3 regions of the Neobacillus sp. BP17 genome follow, and region 3 is predicted to be linked to each of the others. Evidence: predicted binding sites of a transcription regulator. Region 3 holds the regulator's gene; each other region holds the start of a gene.
The links. The regulator LexA, encoded in region 3, represses DNA repair genes until DNA is damaged. The targets are predictions, from matches to a motif close to CGAACATATGTTCG.

Region 1 (10,127 bases), 2.2 Mb from region 3:
CCCGCTTGCCAAAGGCCTTTTAAGTGATAAAATGCTGGAGAAAGCAACCGATAAGGGGTATCAAGACTATAGCTTAACCGAGCTGAATGAAGTTTTGCCAATCCTAAAGGAAAGACTAGCGGACTCACGCTCCTTTACAGAGATCGCCCTTCAGTATAATCTCGCTAATCCTGTTGTTGCTTCTGTTATTGCCGGGGCTAGCAGTCCAGAGCAAATTAGAAATAATGCGAAAGCAGTTAGAAGTCAAGCACTTTCTGCTGAAGAAGTTTCTCTCATTAAAGAATTAACGAAAGTAAGTATCTATAAAGAACATCGTTAAAGGAGAGCGTTTATCCGCTCTCCTTTTTATCATCTTTATTTAAACTCTTTCCAATTCATGCCGCTTTCATTTAATAGTTCTTCAAATGATTTGTTTTTTTCTTTTAATCTTCTTTCTTCCCGTTTTCTTTGCTCTTCTTCTTCTTTTCTTTTTTCTTCTGCTGCTTTCAGCTGTTCCTGTTGATCTTTTAATTGTTTAAATAAATTTGGATTGATCATATCGCCAAGCGTGACCGCTGAATCATCCTTTTTGGGTTTCGATTGATTTTTTTGTCTGTTTTGCTTTTTCATCAAAACGCCTCCGTTGTCAAAATTCATTTATATTATATCATGTCATCAAAAATGCCCACAGGAAAAAGCAGGCTTTATTTTCTTGCAGCCTGCTATTCTATATTATTGGCTCTTTTAATTAGTCTGTTGATTCCCACTCCAGGCGGCTTCGCTCCAATCAACAGAGTGGCTATCTCAATAAGATTCAATTTTCACATTTTCGTCCACTGATAGTGCGGCTTCTGTAGAATTGACGACTTCCTCAATTGTAAACCCTTTTGCTACTTCCACCAACTTAAGACCAGCGTCCGTCACATCCATGACTGCGCGCTCGGTGATAATCCGATTGACTACCCCTTTACCTGTAAGAGGAAGCGTGCACTCTTTCAATATTTTTGATTCACCTTTTTTATTAACATGCTCCATGATTACAATTATTTTTTGAGCTCCATGGACAAGATCCATCGCCCCGCCCATGCCCTTAATCATTTTTCCTGGGATCATCCAATTCGCTAAATCACCCGTTTCGGATACTTCCATTCCACCAAGGATCGCCAAATTGACATGGCCGCCACGTATCATCGCAAACGATTCGGCACTATCGAAATAGGCGGCACCACTTATCGCCGTAACTGTCTCTTTACCAGCATTGATTAAATCAGGATCCACCTCGTCCGCACCTGGATATGGCCCGATGCCAAGAAGACCATTTTCAGACTGCAAGACCACTTGTTTATTAGCTGACATATAATTGGCAACCAGGGTTGGCATACCAATGCCTAGGTTTACATAAAAACCATTTTCAATTTCCTTCTCTGCCCTGATTGCAATTCTCTCTCTGACAGAGACTTTTTCATCCGCCATTGTACTCTCTCCCTTCCCCAAAACTATTTGCTCACTGTCAATCTCTCGATTCGTTTTTCCTGTGTTCCTTCAATGATTGTTTGCACATAGATGCTTGGAGTATGAATAAAATTAGCATCTAATTCACCAATTTCATAAAGCGCTTCCACTTCTGCAATCGTTACTTTCCCAGCCGCCGCAATCATCGGGTTAAAATTCCGTGCCGTTTTGTGGTAAACAAGATTTCCCATTTTGTCACCCTTCCAAGCCCTCACAAGACTAAAATCGGCCGTTAGTGCCTCTTCTAGCAGGTATTCTCTTCCGTTAAAAATCTTCGTTTCTTTCCCCTCTGCAACCGGAGTTCCTACTCCAGCAGGTGTATAAAATGCTGGAATCCCAGCCCCGCCTGCCCTGATTTTTTCAGCGAGTGTGCCTTGAGGCGTTAATTCTACCTCTAGTTCACCAGTTAAAACCTGTCTCTCAAACTCTTTATTTTCACCTACATAGGATCCAATCATCTTTTTGATTTGTTTATTATTTAGGAGCAACCCTAACCCCCACTCATCAATCCCACAGTTATTTGAAATGACCGTTAAATCCTTCACGCCTTTTTCTGCTAAGGCCAGAATCAGATTTTCCGGTATTCCGCACAACCCAAATCCACCAACCATCAGGGTAGCCCCATCATGAATATCGGCAACTGCCTCCTGGAAGGATGTACAAATTTTCTTCATCCAGTTTTCCCTCCTTCATCCATCCTTTTTTCCTTTATTATTTCTAGTAAAATACGAAAAAGTCCTTTTATTTTGTCAAAATTTCTATTATTCTTGCTTTTTTGAAATTAACACCACTACAATGAAAGTATGATTATCGGAGGTGGAAAATGAATGCTAAATTTACCTAAAAAGGTCACGATCATCGAGGTAGGTCCTCGTGACGGGCTGCAAAATGAAAAGTTATTTGTACCCACTGATATAAAAAAACAATTTATCAATGGATTAAGAACTGCTGGTCTTCAGGAAATGGAACTCACGTCGTTTGTATCACCGAAATGGGTGCCTCAAATGAACGATGCCGCTGAAATAGCAGCCGACTGCCTTGATGCTGATTCCAGAGATATTGTTCTAGCACCGAACCGTAGAGGGATTGACAGGGTATACTCTACCAATTGTCAAGCTGTTGCTGTATTTGTGGGCGTCAGCAATAGCTTTAATCTTAAAAATATTAATAAAACAACAAAGGACAGTATGACAGAACTTGTACCGATCATTTCTGAATTAAAGGAGAAGAATTATTTTGTCCGGGCCTGCATTTCTACCTCCTTTTATTGTCCTTATGAGGGAAAAATCAATGAAAGTGATACGATAAAGCTTTGCCAAGAATTTGTTGATGCAGGTGTCGATGAATTAAGCGTCGCCGATACCATCGGGATGGCAACTCCTGATGAGTGCTTTGCTTTGTTTTCCCAATTGAACAGTCTTTTTCCTCATACACTTTTAACTGCCCATTATCATGATACACGAAAGCTTGCCCTTGCGAACATTTATGCCTCTCTCCAGGCAGGAATTGACCGATTCGATACCTCTGCCGGCGGGCTTGGCGGTTGTCCATTTGCACCTGGTGCCTCTGGAAATGTAGCAACAGAGGACGTGGTTTATATGCTTGAACGGATGGGAATTGATACAGGGGTTGATTTGAATAAATTGATTGATGCGATTGAAGTCATTCGCCCTCATCTCTCCCGGCAAATTGAAAGCGGATACTATCGCCTGCATGCGCAAACTGTCTAAATTAACTTTCAGTGAATAATCATTCTACTACTAATGCATCTTATTAATTGAGACTAGCTTGAAGGGAGACTGATTATTTTGAGCCAAAAACGCGATAAGGGTTCCAGTCAAAAAGGAAAAAACTATGCGGAGACTGCTGGTGGAGGACAGCGAGTGATGGCTGCTGAAGAAGTCGAAAAAGCAATCCACCCTACCAAAAGACAAAACGCTGAGCAATAAATTATTTTGGTCAACTCAGGAAGCCGCTCGTTAGTGCCAGCGGCTTTTTTTATGCTAAAATTAAAACTGTTAATTTATGGGCGCTTGGAGATTACTTTTTTCATACCTTATATTAAAAAACACAGGAGGTGCCATTGGTGAAGAAGACATTCCGAACCTTGATTGCCTTGTTGTTATTCTGGTTATCTCTCGGTTTGTATTTTACAAACCGCCTTATGTATATGAAAAAGAAGGATGAGGATTTAATTTTAAGACGTGAAAAAGAGGCTGGCAGATATAATCCTGAGGAATTTGAATCCTTGCCGAAGCGGGAAATAGATATCCCTTCCCCTTTTGGTTATATGATTAAAGCTCTGCTCGTTGAACCGCATCAGACCAATCGTTATATCATTATCTCTCATGGTGTAACCGAAACAAAAGTTAATTCGATTAAATACGCTAATCTGTTTTTAGCGCGGGGGTTTAATACATTAATTTATGACCATCGCCGCCACGGGGAATCCGGGGGCAAAACCACTAGCTTTGGTCATTATGAAAAATTTGATTTAAAAACTGTTGTCGATTGGCTCAAAAAAGAAAAAGGCTCTCAGCTGGAACTGGGAATTCATGGCGAATCGATGGGGGCCGCTACCATGCTTCTCTATGCTGGGCTTCTTGAGGACGGTGCTGATTTTTATATTGCTGATTGTCCATTTTCGGATTTTAAGGAGCAGCTTGCCTATCTCATTAAAAAGGATTTTAAGCTCATCCCTAGCCTTTTATTGCCGCTTGGTGATGCACTTTTACGTCTGCGGGATAAATATTCGATTCGAAATGTATCACCGATTTCGGTCATCGAAAATATCAAACATCCGATTTTGTTTATTCACAGCCAAAAGGATGATTTTATTCTTCCGACCATGTCAAAGGATTTGTTCGAACATAAAAAAGGGCCTAAAATGCTCTATTTAGCAGCTAATGGCCGCCACGCTCAGTCCTTTAACGAAAACCGGGCTGATTATGAACGGGTAATTGATGAATTTTTACAAAAGTATGTTGATCATCCCTTACCAAGCTAAAAACAGACTGTCCAAAATGGATCAGTCTGTTTTTTCTTTGATTAGTAAGCTCATATGACCATTAAGGATCTGCTGTGGACTCTTTAGTTGAAAGCAATTGGCCGCATTAGAAAAATCAATTTTCATTTGCTCATCAAAAAAAACTATTTTTGATTTTTCCACATACACCGTTCGATCATTTGTTTCAATCGCAATATCATCTGAATCTAGATTCGGGACAAACCACAATGCCACTACCCCATTAACCGCACAACCACAGCCGTCGGTATCATATTTTAGCTTTAAGTAGCCTTCTCGACCATGAACTCTTTGATTTATTTTTTCAGCTGCCGCTGCCGTTATATTGATTTCCACGTTGATTACCCCCTCTGTTTAGCATATGGTGATTGTACCACATGTTACGTGAGGTTGACTCAACTTTGCTCATAGTTAAGTCTCCGTCATCCGAATGTCAGCAATGGCATCCATCGGAATCCGGTGCACCTCTTCAAAGCGGTCCAATACATGAAGCCTTTGAGTTAGTTCATCCCAGTAATGGATTTTGCCAATCACGATTTCATAGTTCCGATTTCGGTAATGGGTAATTGTTACGTACTGATTATACTCAATCGCTTCAGATAAAATCTCGTTCATGAGTTCCATCTGCTGTTCATCCATCTCTCGTTTCTGTTCATACCGATCCTCCTTCACCCAATCCCTGAGTAATTTCACATGCTCAGGAAGCATCATCGACGTCCATTTGATTCTTCCGCGGTCACGAATCATACGCCTCTCCTTCTTTCCTATCTTTTATGTCCGCCGACAAGTGTGGCCCGGTGTTTAGCCGTTCCGGCTGCCGTATAAGAAACAGCGCGCAACAAAGCACCTGAGCCAAAGCGTCTGCGCACCGTATCTACCACATAGCCAAGCTCACGCCGCTTATAAGCACCCATGTCGAAAAGGTCAAGCTGAAGCTCGATGTCTTCAACAATATTGCTGATGGCAATCGAAATTTGCCGTACCGTCTTTCCGGTATAATGCTCATGAAATAATTCAAGGCAAACACGGTAAAGCTCCATCGTCACATTTGTTGGCTGTCCGATCGTTCTCGAGCGATGAAAACCGCCGCCAAATTCATCCTGGCTATAGCCGACTCCGAGACTAATCGTTCTCCCTGCCTTTCGATGCGTCCGTGCCCTCCTTGCTACCTCCTCACACATTTCTAAAATGACCGTCTTAATTTCCGCTTCCTCTTTATAGTCCCTTAACAGAATTTGACTTTTTCCAAAGCTAATCTGCCCTTGAATAAGCGGTGCACCCAATTCAGAGAGATCAACACCCCAGGCATGATAATAAAGCTGGTTTCCCATGATGCCAAATTTCTTTTCCAACGTTTCTAAATCATAGCGAGCGAGCTGACCGACAGTAAAAATGCCCATCCCATTTAATGTTTTTTCCACGCGCCTGCCGATCCCCCACATTTCTCTAAGCGGAGACAGCTTCCAAAGCTTGGTTTGGACATCTTCATATGTCCACTCGGCCACTCCCTTTTTCTTGGCATCAAGGTCGAGACATAGCTTCGACAGTAGCATGTTCGGGCCAATTCCAACGGCACATGGCAATTGAAACTCCCGTTCAATATCATTCTTTATTTTTCGGGCGATCGTGTGGGCATCCCCCCACAACTGCATCGCACCATCCACTTTAATAAAGCTTTCATCGACGCTATAGACATGAATTGCTTCTTTTGGAACATAGCGATTAAATACACGCGAAATTTCTGTCGCAATTCGCAAATAGGTTGCCATTTTCGGTTCCACAATTTGAATCCTCGGGTCATTGGGAATCTCAAACATTCGCGAACCCGTTTTGATGCCAAATTCTTTTTTCATTCGCGGTGAAGCAGCCAGGACAATGCTTCCCTGCCGCTCTTTTTGACCGACAACGGCTAAATAACATTCCATTGGGTCAAGGCCGTGCATGACAGCCGAACAACTGGCATAAAAACTCTTCATGTCCACACATAAAATTTTATTTTGTGGCAGTACGCTGTAATCCACCATGACTGATCCCTCACAACTTAAATATCGAACATTCGTTCCTTTTTATTATATTCACTATCATAAGCGAATATGCGTTCGTATTCAATGGAAATTTTTTGGCATTTATTCATTTATGGAAACTGGATAAAAAATAGTATAATGTGAGTGAGGTGCATGTTTATGGATAAAAAACTAGTCGGGAAGATGATTAAAAATTGTTTTAAACAATATTACGAAGCGGACTCCATGCCTATTGGTGAAAAGGATTTGGAGATGCTCACAAAGCGAATTATCCAATTAAAAGAGGACGAACCAACTGCAGACTTATACGAGGTCATCAATGATACAGTGTATGAATTTTTAACAGGCTAATTATGCCATCAAAACAAAAAAAGCCCCTGATGAGAGGCTTTCTGCTTCATTGTTTATTTCTGATTAAAAGCCCGTCTGCCAATCCGTTCAAACAGTCGGGGGAAGAGTACGTACACAACGCTCCCCATATTCATCCAACGCGGCAAATTAATCTCCCTTGTTTTCGTCAGCATACTGTCAACGACCTTCTCGGCGACATACTCGGGCTTAAGCATAAATCTCTGCACATTTTTAACATAGGTGCCTTTTTCGTCGGCAATATTAAAAAAATTGGTAGCGATTGGACCAGGATTCACAGAGGTTACAAGTACATTAACATCTGCTAATTCCATCCGCAATGAGTTGGTGTAACCAAGAACCGCATGCTTTGAGGCCGAGTAGACACTTGATTTAGGTGTGGCAATTTTCCCAGCTTGAGAGGCAATATTAATAATATGGCCAAAACGCCTTTCACGCATTTTCGGCAGCACCATGCTTGTGCAGGCCATCAGCCCAACCACATTGACATCAAACATGCCTTTAATTTCATCCAATGTCGCCAAATGGGCTTCACGGAAGACTCCAAAGCCGGCATTATTAACAAGGATATCAATATCCCCAATTGTATCGAAAATCCGTTGAAAAACCTTCTTTACCTCAGCTGTGTCCGACACATCCAACTGATAAACAGCAACTTTAACGGGATGCTTTTGCTGGAGGTCCATTCGCAATTGCTCGAGCTTACTAATACTTCGTGCTAATAGCACAAGATTGGCCCCGCTAGAAGCACAAAGTTTAGCGATTTCTGCTCCGATACCTCCTGATGCACCAGTAATCACGATATTTTTACCTTTTAATTGTTCCCTAACCATTTCTACACCTCATCTGAGTTGATTCCAACTAAATTTTAGCCTGAAAAAGAACAGGATTCGTCCCCTTACTACTAATCTCCCCAATAGATGATAAATAGTCAAGTTGTGCGACGGTTTCGGAAATGGTCAGCATCAGTTCGCGCTGGTAAACCGACGGAAACAAGCGTTTACAGATTTCAAATACGGTCATCTCTTCTTCTTTTAACCAGCTATGAACCGTCATGGCCCGCTCGTGCTGCCGCACCAATCGTTTATCAACCAACTCTGCTAACTTATAAACTTCCTCCCCATGCCCTGTGTAGACACATTGAATGGGATACGAAAGCAGCTTCTTCATTGAGTCATTATGCTGCAGCTGTGGCTTCGGTCTTTCTGTTTCCCCAGGGGCTGGCGGCTCTAGCAATGGGTTGGGTGAGATATGTGCTAAAATTAAATCTCCGCCAATTAAAATTCCATCCTTTTCCCGGTAGAGGGCAATATGGCTTTGGGCATGCCCCGGTGTTTCAATGACCTGCCATTCATTAAGCCCAGGAGGTCTCATTCCCTCAACAAGATGGCCAGTCAATGAGCGGTTGCAAGAATATTTCAATGTTTTTCTTAAATTTGAAAGCAAAGGAAAGTATTCTTCAGGCAGACCGAATTCTAGAAAATACACACGAAAAAATTCTTCTTGCTCTTGAAAAAAAGCTTCAGTGGGATGAATCCATCGTTCATTCAGTTGATGACCATATACTTCTAAGGTGTCTGGAAAGTAATCAAGCATACCAACATGATCAGGGTGATGATGCGTTAGAATCACCTGCTCGATATCAGCAGGACTTAAGCCTAAATCCTCTAATTGCTCCTTAAACGACATCCAGGACTCTTCCGTTTTCACTCCCGCGTCAACAAGTGTTAAGCGCTCGCCTTTAATCAAATAAACATTGACATCCCCAACCGCAAAAGGAGTCGGCACCGTAATTTTTGCTATTCCGTCTTTCCATTTTGTCATTCCTAAAACCCCTTATCATTATTTTTGAATAAAGAATCCAATGGTATAAATACGAACATTATGTGACATTTATTATATATACTAAAGTGTAGCGACTTTTAAACCAATTGTCATTATTTCTGCATAATTTTTTAGAAAAAATAAAAAATTCGCTAAATTTATCTATTGACAGATAGGTTGTTTATCTTGCATAATCTAGTAAAAATTTGATTCGCTAAAGCGATGAATAAGGCCAGTAAATGAGAAATGGCGAAAGAGAGTGAAGTTCGATGGCTGAAAGACTTCACCGCCCTCTTAATCATTGAACCTACCTTAGGAGCACTTAGGAAAACCTAACGCACATCCGGCGTTATCGGAGTCGAGTGAACCCTTCTTGAAATTTAAGCAAGGGTAAATGAAGGTGGTACCACGGAAGCGAAACCTTTCGTCCTTTATGGATGAAGGGTTTTTTTATGTTTTCGGTAAAATAAAGGAGGAATAAACATGAAAAAAATCGCAATTATTGGCGCAGGATCGATGGCTGAAGCATTCATTTCAGGAATTCTTGAAAATGGTTTTATTGATAAAAAAAATATTTGGATCACGAACAATTCTAATCAAGAAAGATTAGCAACATTAGAAACACGTTATGGAATTCGAACGACTTATAATTTGAATGAACTGTTTGATCAAACAGACATTGTGATGTTAGCCATGAAACCAAAAGACGTCGCGACTGCTATTCAATCGATTCGTGAACACTTAACTGAAGAGATGCTCGTCGTTTCTGTCTTAGCAGGTGTATCCATGAATACCATTGAAACATTGGCAAGAATCCCACTTGCGATTGTAAGGTCCATGCCAAATACCTCGGCAGCGGTTGGAAAATCAGCTACTGCTGTTGCCGTGAATCATCGTGTTACCGATTCTCAGTTAGAAACAACTAAAACCTTATTTGGAACCGTCGGCATGGCTTCCGTTGTGGAAGAAGAACAATTAGATGCCGTAACTGGACTTTCCGGCAGCGGCCCCGCCTATATTTATTATCTAATTGAAGCAATGGAGAAAAGTGCCGTTGAAGTTGGTCTTGAAAAAGATATGGCCAGTGAATTGATTGTACAAACACTGCTTGGTGCAGCAGAAATGGTCAAAAACTCAAGTAAATCTTCTACCCAGCTGCGTAAAGACGTAACAAGTCCTGGCGGAACAACAGAAGCTGGGATTCGAGTGCTTGAGGAACACGGGGTACAAGAGGCTTTCATTTCATGTATCAAAGCAGCAACGGCCCAATCTAAAAAAATGGGAACTGAATTAAGTTCTAAGCTTCAAACTGCCGACCAACCTTCCTAAATTGGATTTTTGCCTTTATTACTTTAAACTAGGAAAAAAGGCTAGGGAAGTGTCATGCATGCTAA
Region 2 (10,127 bases), 490 kb from region 3:
CTATAGGATTATGAATTGGGCAACCAAACGATGGGGCAGCGAATTGAAAATCTCGGATGTAAGAGATATTCGTTCACTTCCATTATTTTTTATGATCCTTTCGATGCTTCTGTTTGCTGCCAGTCCATTTACTAATTTTACTTCTCGTTATCAGGAAACACGCGCCGATAAATATGCGATTGAAATGACTAAAAATTCAGAGGCTGCGATTACTTCTTTTCAGGAATTAACTCGTTCTGGTTTAAGTCAAGTAAATCCGCCGTTATTAGTAAAAATCTTCAGGTATACTCATCCTTCCATGCTTGATCGGATATCGATGCTTGAAGAGTATGAAGTGAACCAAAGGAATAAATAGGTGCCAACATAAAAAGGGCTGAGACATCAATATATGTCTACAGCCTTTTTTGTTACATAAAATTACTCAAAGGAAGTGGAAATATTTTTAAATATTATGTTCCTTCATTAGACAAGCATTTGATGAAACGAAAAAAGCCGTCAGTCCTGACGGCAGTTAAAGTTTTTTACGTTCCAAACTTTTTGTAAATTTCCTTTAGTTGCATGGATAACAGGAGAAAAGATTTTTTGTCTCGGGAATCAATGGCCGCGTCGATTTTTTGCAGTAATTTTTCTTTTTCGACTGTTAGCTGAATTTCGGACAACAGCATGTCGATGTATAAATCCTGGACAAAATTCTCTTTCAAGCGATTGCGTTTCATGGCACCAAGTTTCATTAATTCCGTGTATGATTTTTCATTCATGAAAATCACCTCTGATGCTTTTTAAAATTATATGGTTTTTTTTGAAGAATATCATTAATTTTAAAATTTTCAGATAAATATTTATTTCTCCTAAATTTTGTGAATAATTTAGGAACAGTTCAGAAAAGTAAGGGAATAAAAAACAAGGAGTGTTAAGATAATGATGGATAAAATGAAAAGGGAGTTGAATGAATTGAAGCAAACCGAGATCGAAGATTATGAAATCAATTCACGTACGATGTTTGTAGAACCGGTGGTTTATGGAAGTAAAATTTATTCACGTGTAGTTGAAGTAGAAGATGAATTCTTGTTACCCCTTAAGCCCTTGGATCTGATTAAAAAAAGTTGCAATTATTATGGTGTCGATTACGAAAGCAGGAAAAGAGGTACACGGCAGCTAATTGGTTATTTCCGAAAACTTTCAATTATCATTGAACCAACTTACCACATCTATTTTTTCCCTACAGTTTCGCCGTTAAAACCTGAGTGTATTTGGATAGCATTTGAACATGTGGAATGTTATCGCCGCGTAGCCGCACAAAAGACAATGATCATTTTCCGTAACAAGCAATCACATATATTTCCAGTTCCGGTAAGTACAATAGAAGGACAGATGTTAAGAACGTCATTATTAAAAACAAAGCTCATGCAAAGAATAGAAAGTAATGGGAGAAAGTTCTCTAATAAAGCAAATGGACCCCAGTTAATAAATGCTCTGGAAAGCTCCCTAGAGTACGATGCCCATTCGAAGGGTCCCGAATAAGGTTGGTTATTTCTATACAATTAACGGGACAGATGTTTTTTTAATAAGTAGGCCTCCATTATTTCTTGGACCTTATTACGTATCCTTGGGTTAAAGTAATTATGGTTTTCTTCGTAGCCTTTATAAATAAACCTGTATAAAGTAAAAGCATCGTCCCGTTTTTTTTCAATTACTTGAAGTTTATTTTTTTTCATATATTGTTTAACTTCCGCCAATTCCTTCTGAATTTCCTTCATCGTTTCCTCAATCAAATCTAAATAGGGTTGTTTGAGTTTAAAAGGGCTCTTTTCGACAACGGATAAATCCCGGTTTAAGATAATTAGAACCATTGGCAAATACATTGCCTTCTCCATTATGTCTCGATCATCTTCGGGGATTCTGGTCATTTTCAGCCACACCTTTCACTTTTATGAGAACAAATGTTCCTTTTTATTTTACAAAAAAGGAACATTAAAAGCAATAGGACTATACATAAACAAAACTCGTCATTTGGTCGAGTTTTATTTATTGAAAATTGCAGTTGTTATATGAGAAAGTTTTTATTAATAGAAGGATATCTGATGGGGGAAAATGAATTAAATGAAGAAACCCCTAAAAAGAAAAAACAGTCTTATAAATAGGAGCATAAAAAACATGGATGAATAGGTGATAATCAAATGAGATCTGATAAACATCAAGTGAAGAGAAAGAAACGATGGCCATCAGTGTTACTGATATTCTTACTTTTAATTGGGGCAGTTGCAGGCTATGCTTATTTTCAGTACAAGCAGGGCGTTAACCAATCATTAAAAAAAATTGATAAAAACGCATCAAATGTTGTCTATACCTTCGAAGGGCAAAAAGATCAGTATGGGGGAACGAATATCCTTTTGCTTGGCAGTGATGCAAGAGGAAAAGAAAAGTCTCGCGCAGATACTATCATGATTGTTCATTATAATGAAGACAAAGGAACCTTTAAATTAACCTCAATTATGAGGGACAGTTACCTCGAAATTCCAGGGCATGGTAAACACAAAGTTAATTCAGCATTCGCACGCGGTGGACCAGAATTAATGAGGCAAACAATTAAGCACAATTTTGATATTGACCTTCAATATTATGTCATTGTCGATTTTCAAGGCTTTGTGCAACTTATTGATGAAGCATTCCCAAATGGGGTAGAAATCGATGTAGAGAAAAAAATGTCAAAAAATATTGATGTAACTTTAGAGCCAGGTCTGCAAAAATTAAATGGAGAGGAAATGCTTGGTTATGTCCGCTACCGTCATGATGCTATCGGGGATTTTGGAAGGGTAGAACGTCAACAAAAGGCGGTTAAGGCAATCGGGGATCAATTGATGGGACTGCAAACAATTCCAAAGCTCCCTAAACTGATTGGTGTAGTGACTCCTTATGTGAATACAAATATGAAAACTTCAGACATAACATTTATGGCGAAGGATTTCTTTTCAAATGATCGTGGAAATATTGATACGTTACGAATTCCTGTTGAAAATAGCTATTCAGATGCGCGTATAGCTGGAGAAGGAGCCGTATTAGATATCAATGTTGAAAAAAATAAAGAGGCACTTCATCAATTTATCACAAAGTAATATTTACACTGCTAATTCGTAAAAAAATGAGGAGAAATAGGATGGATATTGAATCATTAAGAGCATGGTTTACGCTTGAACATATAATGAATTTAATTCGGGAATACCGAGCCCTTGGCCCCATACCTGGCATAATGCTTATTGTCATTGAGGCATTTTTGCCGTTTCTCCCATTGTTTATATTTGTAATGGCTAATGCCAGTGCTTTTGGACTTTGGTTAGGATTTTTATACTCATGGCTCGGTGCTTGTATGGGGGCTATGCTCGTATTTTTACTTATCAGAAAGTTTGGGCAGCAAAAGTTATTATCTTTCTTGTCCAAGCACCCTCAGGTTCGTAAATTAATGGATTGGCTGGATCGTCATGGATTCGGCCCCCTCTTTTTAATGCTATGTTTTCCATTTACCCCCTCAGCTGTAGTGAATATAGTTGCAGGTCTTTCTAAAATTCGTCTTTCTCAATACATGCTAGCTGTGTGTATCGGGAAGATGGTGATGATATTCACAATTAGTTTTGTAGGCTATGATATCCAGTCATTGCTGACGAAGCCGCTTCGGACTGTTGTAGTATTGCTTATTATATTCATTCTTTGGTTTGTTGGTAAAAGAATTGAGGGCAGAATGAATAAGAGCATGGAAACTGACCATAATGGTGAAATAGATAGAAACTATAAACAGGAGAGACGGAGGAGCGTTAATGAAGATTGAATGGAAAAAGGAAGGCATGGAATGGGCTAAGGCTTTTGCGATTGGAATCATTATTTTTGCTTTTATTCGTACATTTTTCTTTTCAAATTATGTAGTAGAAGGCGAATCAATGATGCCAACGCTTCAGGATGGGAACAAGCTGGTAGTTAATAAACTGGGTTATCAAGTGGGGGAATTGAATCGATTCGATGTGATTGTTTTTCATGCCAATGAAAAAGAGGATTTTGTCAAACGAATTATTGGCCTGCCAGGTGACAAGATTGAATACCGAAATGACCTATTGTATATTAATGGGCATAAGTATGATGAACCGTTTTTAAATGTGTATAAACAAAAATCTCCTGGAATAAGGATTACTGGTGATTTCAGCTTAAAAGAAATTACCGGTGAAAATACAGTCCCTGACGGAAAATTATTTGTTCTTGGTGATAATCGTTTAGGAAGTTGGGACAGCCGACAATTTGGTTTTATAAACGCTAGTCAAGTAGTAGGAAAAGTCGATTTACGCTACTGGCCATTAAATGAAATGGACGTCCATTTTTAAATAAAGAGATGAAGGCACTATACACGATGAACAATCGTGTTTTTTTTGTCTTGGCATGTTAAGCATTATTGATATTTGCACAAGTTGATTGGAGCGGAAGGTGCGAGACTCCTGCGGGAGTACGGGGCAGGGGAGACCCCGCAGGCGCTTAAGCGCCGAGGAGGCTCCCCGGCACGCCCGCGAACCGCTCGCACCTGGAGCGGAGATCAACTTCCTGTTATAAAACCGTAGAATTTACCATTTATGGCTTGAATCTGTATATGGGTATTCCAAACGTTTGTGCTTATTTTGTGATAGAATGGGAGATATAAAAGTTTAAGAGTGGTTGTGGAAAGCGAGGTTTTTACATGTCATTAAGAATGGTAATCGGGCGTTCAGGAAGCGGCAAGACTGCTATGTTCATAGAAGAAATAAAAGAGCGGCTACAAGAAAAGCCAGAAGGTACACCGATCATTTATATTGTTCCTGAACAGATGACTTTTTTATCTGAATATCGCTTGGCAACAGACCCTGCTATCGGCGGAATGATCCGCGCTCAAGTATATAGTTTTTCACGACTAGCGTGGCGGATTTTGCAAGAAACAGGCGGGATTAGCCGAATTCATTTAAGCAGTGTAGGCATGAGTATGCTCATTCGCAAAATTATTGAAGAGCAAAAGGAACAGCTAGGACTTTTTCAGCGTGCTGCCGATAAAACTGGATTTATCAAACAGCTTGAGCAAATGATAACTGAATTTAAAAGATATTGTATAAGGCCAGAGGAGTTAATTCATAACGCATTTCAATCAAATGGTGATGCAACGGCCGCCAATGCCTTAAATGATAAAATCAAAGATTTAGAAATTATTTATAAAAAGTTCGAGGATGAAATTTTTGGTAAATATATTGATTCAGAGGATTACTTTACACTCTTAGCGGAGAAAGTGTCCCATTCAACCTATTTAAAGGATGCAGAAATATATATCGATGGTTTTGATAGTTTTTCACCTCAGGAATATGGTGTAATGTTGGAATTAATGAAGCATTGTAAAACCGTATCAATCGCACTAACCACCGATCAATTATCCGTTGGTTCAGCTCCTGATGAACTAGACTTATTCCGCTTATCCGGTGGAACTTGTTTTTCCATTTATGATTTAGCTAAAGCAAACGGGATCGAGATGGAGCAGCCAGTCTTTTTAAAAGAGCAAAAAAAGTGGACTAAGCCATCATTGCGTCATCTGGAAGAAAAATTTGATACGCGGCCTGTTGTACCATATTTGGATACGTCCCAAATTAATATTTGCCAAGCAGTAAATAGAAGAGCCGAGATCGAAGGGATTGCCAGAGAGATTCGTGATTTTGTTAGAACAAAGGGTTTCAGGTACCGGGATATCGCATTGTTAATCAGAAATGGGGGGGACTATCATGAGATTGTTGAACCAGTTTTCAACGATCATCAGATTCCCTATTTTATTGATCAAAAAAGGACGATGCTGAACCATCCTTTAATTGAATTAATCCGATCAAGTCTTGAAGTGATTAATTCTTATTGGCGCTATGAACCGGTATTTAGAGTGATTAAGACAGAATTATTATTCCCTATCCAGGAAAATACCGCAAAAATGCGCGAGAGAATGGACAAGCTAGAAAATTATTGTCTGGCTTACGGAATAAACGGAAGTAAATGGACGAAAAAAGATCGTTGGAGCTATCGACGAATTAGAGGGCTGGAATTAGAGGTTAACTCTCAAACCGATGCAGAAAAAGAAATGGAACAAGAGTTAAATGAATTAAAACTGATGATAACAGCGCCGTTATTACGTCTATCAAGACGATTGAAAAAAGCGGATTCAGGAAGAAAACTCTGCGAAGCCATCTATTTATTACTAGAGGAATTGGATGTCCCCGCAAAGCTTGAAAAGTGGAAGGCAGATGCCGAGGAAAAGGGTAATCTTGTAAAAATGCGTGAGCACGAACAAGTCTGGAATGCTGTCATTGATCTGCTCGATGAATATGTTGAAATACTTGGGGATGAGCCAGTCTCATTAAAGTCATTCGCGGCGGTGTTAGAGTCAGGTTTTGAATCCTTACATTTTTCACTTATTCCACCTGCACTGGACCAGGTTTTGGTTGGGGATTTAGAAAAATCAAGGCTCAATGAAATAAAAATTGTCTTTGTGGTGGGTGTCACTGAAGGAATACTGCCGGCGAAAATTTCGGATGAAGGGATTCTTTCAGATGAAGACAGGGAAATGCTTTTGGCAGCTGGGGTCAATATTGCACCGAGCAGCAGGACAAGGTTGCTCGATGAAAACTATCTAGCCTATAAAGCTTTTACCGCACCATCTGAAGCTCTTTTTGTGTGTTTTCCACTTGCGAATGATGAAGGAAAAGCGTTAATTCCTTCCTCGTATATTAAGAGATTAAAAGATATGTTTCCAAATGCAAATGAGCTTTTCTACGTTTCAGATCCATCACAAGTTTCGGAACGGACTCAACTAGGTTTTATTTCAAATTTTACAACTACGTTGTCTTATCTCAATTCCCAACTGCAATGGAAAAAACGAGGATATCCTATTTCTGATGTTTGGTGGGATGTTTATAACTACTATCTCGAGAGTTCAGGGAAGGACAAGGCCCAAAAAGTGTTTTCAAGCCTGTTTTATTCGAACCCAGTCGTAAAACTTTCAACAGAGACCGCAGATGAATTATATGGCGAAGCCATTCAAGCGAGTGTTTCCAGAATGGAACTATATAACTCTTGTGCTTTTTCTCATTTCGCTCAGCACGGTTTAAAGCTCCGCGACCGCCAAGTATATCGGTTAGAGGCTCCTGATATCGGGGAGTTGTTTCATGCAGCCTTAAAACAGATTGCGGATATTGTCAATGAACAAAACCTTTCTTGGGCAGAGCTTTCAAGGAAACAATGTGAAGAGCTCTCGAAGGAAGCAGTCATGACTTTAGCCCCTAAACTGCAAAATGAAATATTATTAAGTTCAGAGAGACATCATTATATAAAAAGGAAATTGGAGCAAATTATTACCCGTGCCTCTGTTGTTTTAAGTGAGCATGCTAAAGTGAGTGGTTTTTCACCTATTGGTTTGGAATTAGGATTTGGACCAAACGGAAAACTGCCGCCATTATCATTCTCACTGAAAAATGGGAAAAGAATGGAGTTAGCTGGTAGAATTGATCGAGTCGATCAGGCAAAAGCTGCAGATGACAGTGTCTTTCTACGAGTTATCGACTACAAGTCAAGTGAAAAGGACGTCAATTTTAGCGAAGTGTATTATGGGCTTGCACTGCAAATGTTAACCTACCTTGATATTGTCATGACCCATTCGAATGAATTGGTAGAAATGAAAGCCAGTCCTGCAGGTGTTCTCTATTTCCATGTTCATAATCCTTTTATTAATACAACCAAAATGTTGACGATTGATGAAATCGAAAAGGAAATGATGAAAAAGTTTAAAATGAACGGATTAATGGTAAGTGATCAAAACGTAATTCGGCTTATGGACAAAACACTCGAATCGGGTGATTCAGAAATTATTGCAGCTGGCATCAAAAAAGATGGAAATTTATCGAAAAAATCAAAAGTTGCCAGTCTATCAGAGTTTGATGACCTGAAAACTTATGTCCGTAAATTATATCTAAAAACAGGTAACGCTATTATCGATGGTCAGATTGATCTAGCACCATATAAATTAAAGGATAAAACACCTTGTACATTTTGTTCTTTTAAATCAGTTTGTCAATTTGACGAGGCTATTGAGACTAATCAATTCCGGGTTCTCACACCGCACTCGAAGGAAGATGTACTAGAATTGATTAGGAAGGAGGTTCGAGAATATGAGTAAGGTTGTTATTCCCCCCAAGCCAGAAAATGCAACATGGACTGATGACCAATGGAAGGCAATAATGGCAAAAGATAGAGACATACTCGTCGCGGCAGCGGCTGGTTCGGGAAAGACGGCAGTCCTCGTGGAAAGAATCATTCAAAAAATTCTTTCAAAGGAAGATCCGATTGATGTGGATGAATTATTAGTAGTGACCTTTACGAATGCATCGGCAGCTGAAATGCGGCATCGAATAGGGGAGGCGCTAGAAAAAGCTATTGATGCGGACCCAAGTTCTCGCCATTTAAGAAAGCAGCTTAGTTTATTAAACAAAGCATCCATTTCAACTCTTCACTCCTTTTGTATGGAAGTCATCCGAAAATATTATTACCTAATCGACGTAGATCCAGGGTTTCGAATTGCTGATGAAACAGAGGCGCAATTAATCCGGGATGAAGTGATGGACGAGTTATTTGAGGAAGAATATGGCCAAAAAGATAATGCAGCCTTTTTTAACCTGGTGGATTCATTCACTAATGACCGCAGCGATGCTGCCTTAATGGATATTGTTCGGTCTATTTACGATTTTGCTAGCTCAAATCCAGAGCCAGATCAATATTTACGGTCCATAATAAATATGTATGATACTTCATCGATTCATAATATTGAGGATCTTCCCTTTATACAGGACCTGCTTTTTGATATTGAACTACAATTAGAAGCGGCTAGAGAAATGATCAACCGAGGGTTAGAATTAACGAAACTTTCAGGCGGACCAGCACCTAGAGCCGAAAATTTTCTAGATGATTTAATGGTAATTGATACTCTCCTGCTTGCCAAAAAGGATTCTTGGGAAACACTTTATCAAGCATTAATGACCTGGTCTTTTTCACGGGCAAAACAAGTGAAAGGTGATCACTTTGATAAAGAACTAACGGAGAAGGCCCAAAAAATTCGCGATAAGGCAAAGAAAAAAATTCAAGATATAAAAGGGGAATTATTCTCTCGAAAACCTGAAAGCTTTTTACGTGATATGGAGGAGATGCGGCCATTAATAGAAACATTGGTTCATCTTGTGAAGGAATTTTCGCAGCGGTTTGCAAAGGTTAAAAGAGAAAAAGGACTTGTCGATTATGCTGATTTAGAACATTACTGCCTTGGCATTTTGACAAAGGAAATCTCAACTGAGGGTGAATTTCTCCCATCGGAAGCGGCTCTGGCATACCAAAGGCATTTTAAAGAAGTCTATTGTGATGAATATCAAGATACAAATATGGTGCAGGAAACGATCCTGAAACTTGTCACGAAGAAAGAAGAGCAAAATGGAAATATGTTTATGGTCGGAGATGTTAAACAGTCCATTTACCGCTTTCGATTGGCTGAGCCTAACCTTTTCTTAGGCAAGTATACCCGCTTTAAAGTTGACGGAGAGTCGACTGGATTACGTATTGATTTAGCACGCAATTTCCGAAGCAGAAGTGAAGTACTTGATGCGACCAATTATTTATTTAAACAAATTATGGGTGTCAAGGTTGGCGAAATCGAATATGACGAGGCAGCAGAGTTACGTGCTGGCGCACCCTATCCAGAAGATGAGCCCTTTCCGGTTGAACTTCTGCTTATTAACCAAAACGTTGAAGAAAAGGAATCATCAACTGCGCCATCTGAAGGTGAGGCAGAGGCAGAACTAGAAGAATTTGATGCAGTTGGATTGGAACAATCCCAACTCGAAGCAAGGGTTATTGCTTCTAAAATTAAGGAGTTAGTTGCTACTGGAGCACCAGTATATAATCCAAAAACGAAATCTACTCGGCCGCTCATGTATCGAGATACAGTTATTCTACTTCGTTCGATGACATGGGCACCGCAGATCATTGAAGAATTCAAGCAGCAAGGGATTCCCGTTTATGCCAGCCTCTCAACAGGGTACTTTAACGCAACG
Region 3 (10,127 bases):
TACATATTAGTAGAGATAAAAGAGGAGGAAATACAAATGAAAACAACAATTAATATTCAGGACCAATATTTAAACCAGTGCCGCAAAGATAACATACATGTGACCGTCTTTTTATTAAACGGATTCCAATTAAGAGGCCAAATTAAAGGCTTTGATAATTTTACAGTCCTTTTTGAATCAGAAGGTAAGCAGCAATTAGTATATAAGCATGCCATCTCAACCTTTGCACCGCAAAGAAACGTTCATCTTGAATTGGATAACCAATAAGTTTTTAAGAGCCCATCCTAAGGGCTTTTTTTTATTTTTGTGAAAACTTTTTTAATGAAATTCACCGTGTATGAATACATATTAGTTGAAGGACTATGCATTTCTCCTAAGTATATTTGAGGTCGGAATTTAGAGGATAAATTCTGAGTGGCCATAAAAAAGCATCCTTTGTAATCTGTTGGCGAAAATGAGAGGTGAAAGCTTTGGACCAACCCATTCGAATGAAAAGTAACGGCCAAATAAGTGTTGTCCTCAACTCACAAAAGGGAAAAACCATTTCAAAAGAGTTACCTGAATTTCAAGTGGTTCCGAAGGATATTCCGCCTGAACATGCGGCTCTTAAAGAAATTGAAGACGAGCTTGGGGCATTGGTTGGGATGGAAGAAATGAAAAAGATGATTAAGGAAATTTATGCTTGGATTTATGTAAATAAAAAACGTGAAGAAATGGGTTTGAAAGCAAGAAAACAAGCCCTTCATATGATGTTTAAAGGAAATCCAGGTACAGGAAAAACGACAGTAGCAAGACTAATTGGAAAGCTTTTTCAAAAAATGAGTGTATTAACAAAAGGTCATTTAATTGAGGCTGAGCGTGCTGACCTCGTCGGCGAGTATATTGGCCACACCGCACAAAAGACTAGAGATTTAATCAAGAAGGCCCAAGGGGGAATCTTGTTTATTGATGAGGCGTACTCATTGGGCCGAGGTGGTGAAAAGGATTTTGGCAAAGAGGCTATTGATACCCTAGTAAAGCATATGGAGGATAAACAGCATGAATTTATTCTGATTCTTGCCGGATATTCTCGGGAAATGGATCATTTCTTAACGCTTAATCCTGGGCTGCATTCGCGCTTTCCATTAGTGGTAGATTTTCCTGATTATAATATCGACCAATTAATGGAGATTTCAGGTAGAATGCTAATTGAAAGAGAATATGCATTTAGTCATGAAGCGGAAAAAAAGCTTAAAGAACATTTAATATGGGTGAAAGCAGTATTAAGCCCAAATAGTTTTTCAAACGGTAGGTATGTTCGAAATATTATTGAAAAATCAATCCGTGCTCAGGCAATGAGGCTGCTTATGTTAAATAGCTATGACCGTCATGAATTAATGACACTCAGAAGTAATGATCTTGTGTTTGAAGAAGATTAACCACAAAAAAACGACAGATTCTTGATAATCTGTCGTTTCTATTTGGAAAAGAATCTTAATTTGCTTCGAGCTTACGAATGGGCAATTTCCAATTAAAGGTATAAGAAAGTACTCGTAACACAGTTACAATAACAAATAAGGAATATAACTCCAATGGCTGTTCAGCAATACCCAGCCCGAGAAATAAGCCTGTCAAAATGGCCCAGAGTGCATAAATTTCTGCTCTTAGTACCATAGGCTTTCTTCCGGCTAATAAATCACGAATGATTCCGCCGCCAATTCCAGTTAAGACCGAGGCAACGATTACAGCACTAAGAGGGAGGTCCATTTTTACAGCGTAAATGCCACCTTGAATGGCAAAAGCAGAGAGGCCGATCGCATCAAATAAGTTCCCCCATTTTTGCCAGTGTTTGAGAAGATTGCTTGGAAATAAAAACACAGCAGTAATTGATAACAAGGCAATTTGAAAAAATAATCCTTGGTCCCAAAGTGCAGATACCGGTACGCCAATTAATAAATTTCGAATTGCTCCGCCTCCGAAAGCAGTAACGATTCCTAAAATATAAACCCCGAAAATATCATATTCTTCCTCCATCGCCACAATTGCTCCACTGACAGCGAAGGCTATGGTTCCAATCATACTTAAAACATCCCATGTCATTTTTGCTATCCCCTTGATGTCTATTTTATTTTTACACTATTAATATAGTAAATATGTAACAGGTTTCAAACATTAAAATTTTATCATGTTGTAGAAAAAATACAATAAGTTTTTTGGGAATTGGAGAAAATAGAGATTATATATATTTTTTGTTATGATGAAAGCTAGATGTTTAGAAAGGAAGGTTGCCTTTTGGAACAGAAAGAAACGAAAGAGAAAGTAATCCTGGTTGGCTGCCAAACCAGCGGGGACGATGACTTACGTTTTCACTATTCAATGGAGGAGTTAGAGGCATTAACTGAAACCGCTCAGGGGGAAGTGTTGGTATCTGTCGTTCAAAAACGAGAGCGCCGTCATCCAGCGACATACATAGGTAAAGGGAAAGTCGAAGAACTAAATGCACTCGTAGAGGAACTTGAGCCTGATATCGTCATTTTTAATGATGAACTCTCGCCAAGTCAAAAGAGAAATCTTGCTACAGAATTAAATGCCCGGGTGATTGACCGCACCCAGCTGATCTTAGATATCTTTGCACAGCGAGCGAGGTCCAAAGAAGGGAAACTGCAAGTGGAACTTGCTCAATTGCAATACATACTACCGCGGCTTGCCGGTCAGGGGACCGCTTTATCTCGTCTTGGTGCCGGAATTGGGACTAGAGGACCTGGTGAAACGAAATTAGAATCGGACCGTCGTCACATCCGGCGCCGAATCGATGATATCAAAAGTCAGCTTTCTGTCATCGTTCAGCACAGGGATCGATACCGAGAAAGAAGGAAGAAAAATAAAGCCTTTCAAGTGGCTATTGTTGGATATACCAATGCTGGTAAATCAACCTTGTTTAACCGTTTATCCGAAGCCGAGTCTTATGAGGAAAATCAATTGTTTGCCACCCTTGATCCAATGACACGAAAACTGATCCTGCCCAGTGGTTTCTTTGCTTTGATTACGGATACAGTTGGCTTCATTCAAGATTTACCGACAACGCTTATTGCTGCCTTCCGGTCCACCCTCGAGGAAGTAAAGGAGGCGGATCTGCTGCTTCATGTAGTGGATATGTCCAACCCGGATTATTTCCATCATGAGAAAACGGTAAAAAGACTGCTAGATGACTTAGAAGTGAAAGATATCCCGCAAATAACGGTATATAATAAGAGGGATATTCAGCATGCCGATTTTGTCCCAACTGCTGATACACCAACAGCATTTATCAGTGCTTTTGACGAGAATGACCGCCATTCTTTAAAAGAAAAAATAGAGCAAATTGTGATGGAATTGATGGTTCCTTATGAGGTAGCCGTTCCTTCTACGGAAGGAAAACTGCTTTCTCAATTAAAAAATGAGACCATCTTAAGAGGACTTTCTTTTGATGAAGATAGTCAGTTATATCACTGTAAGGGATTTTCGCTGCAAGATCATCAAATTACAGGCCAATTACAGAATTATAAAAGTAGATAGGAGATTCATGCATGTTTCAACAGTTAAAAAATGGGGAAAAACTCCAGCCAATCGTTAGGGAAGTCGAACAACAAATTGCTGGGGTACATAAGGAAATTGATGAAAGAATCGAAACCAATCAATTTAGGGTTTTACAGAGTTTTCAAAAACATCGGGTCAGTGACTCTCATTTTATCCCGTCAACTGGATACGGCTACGATGACATAGGAAGAGATACGTTGGAAAATGTCTATGCAGATGTCCTTGGCGGTGAAGCAGGACTGGTTCGCTCGCAAATCATTTCTGGTACCCATGCCATTTCCATTGCATTATTTGGTGTTCTTCGCCCTGGGGATGAACTCCTTTATATTACAGGCAAACCGTATGATACCTTGGAAGAAATCGTCGGTCTTCGTGGAAATGGGGTTGGTTCTTTAAAAGAATTTGGCATTTCTTATGATAGTGTTGCCCTGACAAATGAAGGGCGAATGAACTGGGATCAAGTATGTGAAAAAATAAAACCGAATACGAAGATGATTGGGATTCAACGTTCCAAGGGCTATGACCCAAGACCTTCTTTTACAGTAGCTGAAATTGGCGAAATGATTAAGTATGTAAAAGAAATTAAGCCAGATGTCGTTGTATTTGTGGATAACTGCTACGGAGAATTTGTAGAAGAACTGGAGCCCTGTCATGTCGGTGCGGACTTAATGGCTGGCTCGTTGATTAAAAATCCTGGCGGCGGAATCGTGAAGACTGGCGGATATATCGTTGGGAAAAAAAAGTGGGTAGAAGCTTGTTCATATCGGATGACTTCACCTGGGATTGGGGCTGAAGCTGGTGCATCCCTCTATAGTCTTCAAGAAATGTATCAAGGCTTTTTCCTAGCTCCTCATGTGGTGGGCCAGGCCTTAAAAGGTGCTGTGTTCTCGGCGGCAATGCTGGAGAAATTAGGTATGAATTCCTCGCCAAAATGGAATGCTAACAGGACTGACTTAATTCAATCTGTACAGTTTGATGACCCTGATAAAATGATTGCTTTTTGTCAGGCCATTCAATTTGCGTCGCCCATTAATTCATACGTGACTCCCCATGCGAGCTATATGCCAGGGTACGAGGACGACGTGATTATGGCTGCAGGTACCTTTATCCAGGGAGCAAGTATTGAACTCACCGCAGACGGGCCGATTAGACCGCCATATGTTGCCTATGTACAAGGTGGTTTAACATATGCCCACGTAAAAATGGCTGTTTGCCTCGCGATTGATCATTTAACTGAAAAAGGATTAATAGACCTTATTTAGTGCATTTATTGGTTTGTACGATTCTTTAAGAAAATTTCATGTGAGAAAGTCTAACATATCATTGACAACTTTTCTAACACGAAATATAATAGCATTATAAACAAACCCGAAGGGAGGAGTAATTAGGTGAGTGGAAAGGAAATTCGCCGTTCCATGCCGCTGTTCCCAATTGGAACGGTCATGCAGTTAACGGAACTTACAGCCAGGCAAATTCGCTACTACGAAGAACACCAATTGATTTCTCCAGCTCGAACCGAAGGGAATAGACGTCTATATTGCTTAAATGATATTGATAGGCTTCTAGAAATTAAGGATTTGATTGATCAAGGTGTGAACATGGCTGGTATTAAACAATTATTCCTAGTAAAAGAGCAACAACAATCTAACATAATCGAACAACAAGCAGAGAAGGCTAAACGCGAATTAACGGATGACCAACTTAGAAAACTACTACGCAATGAAATGATGCATTCTGGCCGAAACAACCGATCATCATTACGTCAAGGAGATATGTCAAGATTCTTCCATTAAATTGGCAGCATCTTTTCAAAAAATAGGGGGTAAGAAAATGGCAAAGTATTCAAGAGAAGATATTAAAAGATTAGCTGTTGAGGAAAACGTAAAATTTATTCGTTTACAATTTACAGACATCCTTGGAACTATTAAAAACGTGGAAATTCCAATTTCTCAATTAGAAAAAGCACTTGATAACAAAATGATGTTTGACGGATCATCAATTGAAGGTTTTGTACGAATTGAAGAGTCTGATATGCTGCTTTATCCTGACCTTAATACATGGGTGGTATTCCCATGGACAGCAGAAAAGGGGAAAGTTGCACGCTTAATTTGTGATATTTATACTCCAGAAGGAAAACCATTTGAAGGGGATCCTCGAAATAACTTAAGAAGAGTATTAAAAGAAATGGAAGAGTTAGGTTTTACTAACTTTAACTTAGGACCTGAGCCGGAATTCTTCTTATTTAAATTAGATGAAAAAGGCGAGCCAAGTTTAGAGTTAAATGACCAAGGCGGTTATTTTGATTTAGCACCAACAGATTTAGGTGAAAACTGCCGTCGTGATATCGTTCTTGAATTAGAAGAAATGGGCTTTGAAATTGAAGCTTCTCACCACGAAGTAGCACCAGGTCAGCACGAAATTGATTTTAAATATGCTGATGCATTAACTGCATGTGACCAAATCCAAACGTTTAAATTAGTTGTTAAAACCATCGCTCGTAAACATGGCTTGCACGCAACATTCATGCCAAAACCTTTATACGGAGTTAATGGATCTGGAATGCACATGAACCTTTCATTATTTAAAAATGGAGAAAATGCATTCTATCAGCCAAGCGGCGACTTAGAAATGAGCGATACAGCTCGTCAATTTATCGCCGGAATTCTAAAGCACGCTCCAGCCTTTACTGCGGTTACCAACCCAACAGTAAACTCTTATAAGCGTCTTGTTCCTGGCTATGAAGCACCATGCTATGTAGCTTGGTCTGCTAGAAACCGTTCACCATTAATTCGTATCCCTGCTTCACGTGGATTAAGTACTCGTGTGGAAGTAAGAAGTGTTGATCCATCTGCAAATCCATACCTTGCAATGGCTGTTCTTCTAAAAGCCGGTTTAGACGGAATTAAAAACCAATTAACTCCGCCAGCACCAGTTGATAGAAACATCTATGTAATGAGCAAAGAAGAAAGAATCGAAGAAGGCATCATCGATCTTCCTGCTACATTAGCTCAAGCATTAGATCAATTAAAAGCTGATGAAGTAATCGTGGCTGGTCTAGGCGAGCACATTATGGAACACTTTGTTGAGGCAAAAGAAATCGAGTGGGATATGTTTAGAACAGTCGTTCACCAATGGGAACGCGATCAATATATGAGCATGTATTAATATCAGTAAACCCTGTCACTTGTAGTGACAGGGTTTTTTTGTTGTGATTTATCAAGTTGATTTGCAAACTACAGTCGCCAATAGCCCCCGATTGACGACCTAAATTACTTATAACGTCTAAATTAGGTCGTCAATCCTCAATAATATCTATAATTTTCCTTTATTTCTTGAAAAATTCACAATTATCTTCCTTCTGCTACTCATATATATTATATGATTAACTTGAAAACATTTGGGAGGTGCTCTAATTGTATAAACTGCAAATTTGTAATGCTCAAACCCAAGAAATACTTCGTGAAAAGACGTATAAGAAACCGGACCTTATATTAAGTTTGCTAGAGTCAGGAGCCAAAGGTCAGGAATGTTTTCTATTTGATGAGGAACGTAGAACGTTAAAAGGAGATTATGTGAGCCATTCCGTATTTAAGGAAGCGGATACAGAAGTTTACAAAGCGTTTTTTAAGGTGAAATTATCTGAAATACAGGCACGGATAGCAAAATAATCAAATAAACAGTCTTCATTGGTAAGAGAAACGCCATAATACGAATAGTATCATGGCGTTTCTCTCGATTTATTCATTATTCTTTTCACTCTGATTAAGTAGCTTAATTTTAGAAAGAATGGCATCACCACCAATTCCTGCGATGATTGAAAAAAGGATATTTTCCACCGTTGAATTTGGAGCTGTATATAGAACGAGGAGAAGCGCAGCAAAAGCACCTAGGAGCAACTCTTCTAAAAAGCCGAGATAAATGAATCTTTTTGTTTTCCTTGGCATGATAATTTTTCCGTTCTTACGAACATGTCCAACAATGCCAACAGTTCCACCAATTACAATAGAGAAAATAATGTCGGTTAACACTGTTTCTCAACCTCCTTAAGCCTAATTTTTTGGACCTAAGGTAAATCTTGGTGTAGTTCAATTATATCAAACATTTCCAACATGGACATGAGTAAAAATACTGAATTTTCACTATATAATATACATGATATGATAAAAATGAAAAATTTTCCCAATAATGCGACATAAAAAAAGCATGCACAGTTGTGCAAGCTCCTTATTAATGAATATGCCGATAAACGCCGATAACTTTTCCTAGAATTGAAACATTCCTTAGAATAATAGGGTCCATTGTAGAATTTTCCGGCTGCAGGCGTATGTAATCTTTTTCTTTAAAAAATCTCTTACAGGTGGCTTCATCTTCCTCGGTCATTGCTACAACGATATCACCGTTATTCGCGGTTGGCTGCTGTTTCACAATGACGTAGTCCCCATCTAGTATCCCAGCTTCTATCATACTCTCACCCATGATTTCTAGCATGAAAACCTGTTCATCTGCAGGTGCAAGACTTTCTGGGAGCGGGAAAAACTCTTCGACATTTTCAATAGCTGTAATTGGTAATCCTGCAGTTACTTTACCTACCACGGGAACATTTACAACTGCATTTCTTGGTATATGTGCTGCAGCATCTGCCTCTAATATTTCAATTGCTCTTGGTTTGGTTGGATCCCGTCTAATCAGTCCTTTGCTTTCCAGCCTTGCTAAATGACCGTGAACAGTGGAGCTGGATGCAAGTCCAACTGCTTCTCCAATTTCTCTTACGGAAGGGGGATATCCTTTACACTTAACCTCACTTTTAATGAAGTCTAATATATCCTGCTGCCGCTTTGATATTTTAGCCATGATAAAATCCACCTCGTCTGGTTTTTGTTGTCTTTATTATACCATGTTCGTGTTTTTTATACAAACATAAGTTCGAAAAATAGTTGACAACAAACAAACGTTCGGTTTATAATCATATTAATAAAACGAACATATATTCTTAGTAGAGGTGTTTTTTATATGAAAAAATTATGGAACAAATACTCCTATGCTATTATTCTAATTATTTTAAGCTGTTCACTTTCCTTCATATTATCTTTTCAACATCATTCAAATGATCAAGATAAGTATTTAAAGATTACGATTTCAGAAGGGGATTCACTTTGGGAAATCTCTGACCAATATTCCGAACAACATTCATTATCAAACCAGGAATTTGTTTCTTGGATAAAAAAGCATAATGAAATTGATGAAGACCTAATTTTTCCTGGTGAAGAAATTATTATTCCAGTGAGTAACGAAAAGGGTTTAACAACACAAGAATTAGCTAGTGCTGTGAGTGAATAGAAAGGAATAACAATGAAAGCAATCATATACTGTCGTGTCAGCACCAACAAAGAAACACAAGAAACATCATTAAAGCGCCAAGAAGAGGAATTAACACAACTTGCTCATTCCTATCAATTTGAAATTGATAGTGTAATTAAAGAAAAGGCAAGTGGCTACGAATTCGACCGGGAAGGGATCTTTCAGTTATTAGAGCGTTTTAAAGATGATCAAGTTCATGCGGTCTTAATCCAGGACGAAACCCGACTTGGTAGAGGTAACGCTAAAATAGCGATTTTGCACTGCATTTTAAAAGAAAATATTAAACTTTACAGTATCTCTCAAAGTGGAGAATTACAGCTGTCAGAATCAGATTCCATGGTTTTAAAAATTGTTGGCATGGTGGAAGAATATCAACGTAAACTTCATAATGCAAAAATTAAGCGCGGCATGAAGCGAGCTGTACAGAATGGTTATAAACCTGAAAAAAACTTAAAAAATCTTGGTGAAGGTTCCGGACGTGAAAAAATTGAAGTACCGGTAGAAGAAATTGTCCGGCTAAGAAAGAATGGATTAATTTTTGCTGAAATTGCTGCCACTTTGAGAGGTTTTGGTTATAACATCTCAAAGGCAACCGTACATAGAAGATACCAAGAATATATCGAATCACAAGAAGAGTAAACCTTTTGCCTTGTCATTAGGTTTTTTTTTTAGTAAAATCAGGTGTCATGTAAACAGGTAGAAAGGAAGGTTTACTCCATGCTATCCAAAGAAAAAATGGCTAGAATTAACGAGTTGGCAAGAAAAGCAAAAGCAACGGGATTGACTGAAACAGAAGCCAAAGAACAATCAAAATTAAGAAGCGAATATTTGGCGACATTTCGTTCTAATATGCTAGATACCCTTACCAACACTAAGTTTATTGATCCTAAGGGAAATGATGTCACACCAGAAAAAATCAAAGCTAGGAAAAAAAATACACTTCACTAAAAATTCAGGGATACAATTTTTGTATCCCTTTTTTACATAGTGCGGCATATTCTGTGTCAAACTAAAAATAAAGCGGATTTTGTTCTTTATTATTATGCTATTTGTTGAATAAACCACAGTATCAATATAAAATTGAAATGTACTTAGTACCTAGTCATTAGGAAAGGATGTAATTCATGTTTAATACTATTGATGATTTATCAGTTACCTCGATCCGAACTCTTTCGATTGATGCAATCGAGAAAGCAAACTCTGGACACCCAGGG

Region 1: the regulator LexA is predicted to act here: its motif matches at 6,605-6,618, upstream of AC4QJR_RS20080 (Y-family DNA polymerase).
Region 2: the regulator LexA is predicted to act here: its motif matches at 1,934-1,947, upstream of AC4QJR_RS06975 (YhjD family protein).

What each region holds. Positions count from the first base shown of each region.
Region 1 is NZ_CM184198.1:4,110,028-4,120,154, forward strand. It holds gene AC4QJR_RS20035 (aldo/keto reductase) at 1-319, shown strand, start outside; gene AC4QJR_RS20040 (YqkE family protein) at 355-609, opposite strand; gene AC4QJR_RS20045 (3-oxoacid CoA-transferase subunit B) at 784-1,452, opposite strand; gene AC4QJR_RS20050 (CoA transferase subunit A) at 1,476-2,165, opposite strand; gene AC4QJR_RS20055 (hydroxymethylglutaryl-CoA lyase) at 2,319-3,221, shown strand; gene AC4QJR_RS20060 (hypothetical protein) at 3,300-3,440, shown strand; gene AC4QJR_RS20065 (alpha/beta hydrolase) at 3,578-4,498, shown strand; gene AC4QJR_RS20070 (iron-sulfur cluster biosynthesis family protein) at 4,520-4,852, opposite strand; gene AC4QJR_RS20075 (YolD-like family protein) at 4,928-5,263, opposite strand; gene AC4QJR_RS20080 (Y-family DNA polymerase) at 5,281-6,540, opposite strand; gene AC4QJR_RS20085 (YqzH family protein) at 6,700-6,891, shown strand; gene AC4QJR_RS20090 (SDR family NAD(P)-dependent oxidoreductase) at 6,945-7,742, opposite strand; gene AC4QJR_RS20095 (MBL fold metallo-hydrolase) at 7,771-8,733, opposite strand; gene proC (pyrroline-5-carboxylate reductase) at 9,217-10,062, shown strand; gene AC4QJR_RS20105 (glycosyltransferase family 2 protein) at 10,121-10,127, shown strand, end outside.
Region 2 is NZ_CM184198.1:1,459,772-1,469,898, forward strand. It holds gene AC4QJR_RS06960 (M48 family metallopeptidase) at 1-355, shown strand, start outside; gene AC4QJR_RS06965 (IDEAL domain-containing protein) at 522-758, opposite strand; gene AC4QJR_RS06970 (competence protein ComK) at 919-1,521, shown strand; gene AC4QJR_RS06975 (YhjD family protein) at 1,542-1,907, opposite strand; gene AC4QJR_RS06980 (LCP family protein) at 2,178-3,113, shown strand; gene AC4QJR_RS06985 (TVP38/TMEM64 family protein) at 3,155-3,820, shown strand; gene lepB (signal peptidase I) at 3,810-4,364, shown strand; gene addB (helicase-exonuclease AddAB subunit AddB) at 4,712-8,206, shown strand; gene addA (helicase-exonuclease AddAB subunit AddA) at 8,199-10,127, shown strand, end outside.
Region 3 is NZ_CM184198.1:1,945,858-1,955,984, forward strand. It holds gene miaA (tRNA (adenosine(37)-N6)-dimethylallyltransferase MiaA) at 1-10, shown strand, start outside; gene hfq (RNA chaperone Hfq) at 37-267, shown strand; gene spoVK (stage V sporulation protein K) at 471-1,418, shown strand; gene AC4QJR_RS09380 (trimeric intracellular cation channel family protein) at 1,474-2,079, opposite strand; gene hflX (GTPase HflX) at 2,272-3,534, shown strand; gene AC4QJR_RS09390 (methionine gamma-lyase family protein) at 3,546-4,817, shown strand; gene AC4QJR_RS09395 (MerR family transcriptional regulator) at 4,971-5,348, shown strand; gene glnA (type I glutamate--ammonia ligase) at 5,386-6,720, shown strand; gene AC4QJR_RS09405 (hypothetical protein) at 6,969-7,223, shown strand; gene AC4QJR_RS09410 (DUF4257 domain-containing protein) at 7,293-7,583, opposite strand; gene lexA (transcriptional repressor LexA) at 7,783-8,406, opposite strand; gene yneA (cell division suppressor protein YneA) at 8,566-8,892, shown strand; gene AC4QJR_RS09425 (YneB family resolvase-like protein) at 8,905-9,552, shown strand; gene AC4QJR_RS09430 (DUF896 domain-containing protein) at 9,631-9,861, shown strand; gene tkt (transketolase) at 10,038-10,127, shown strand, end outside.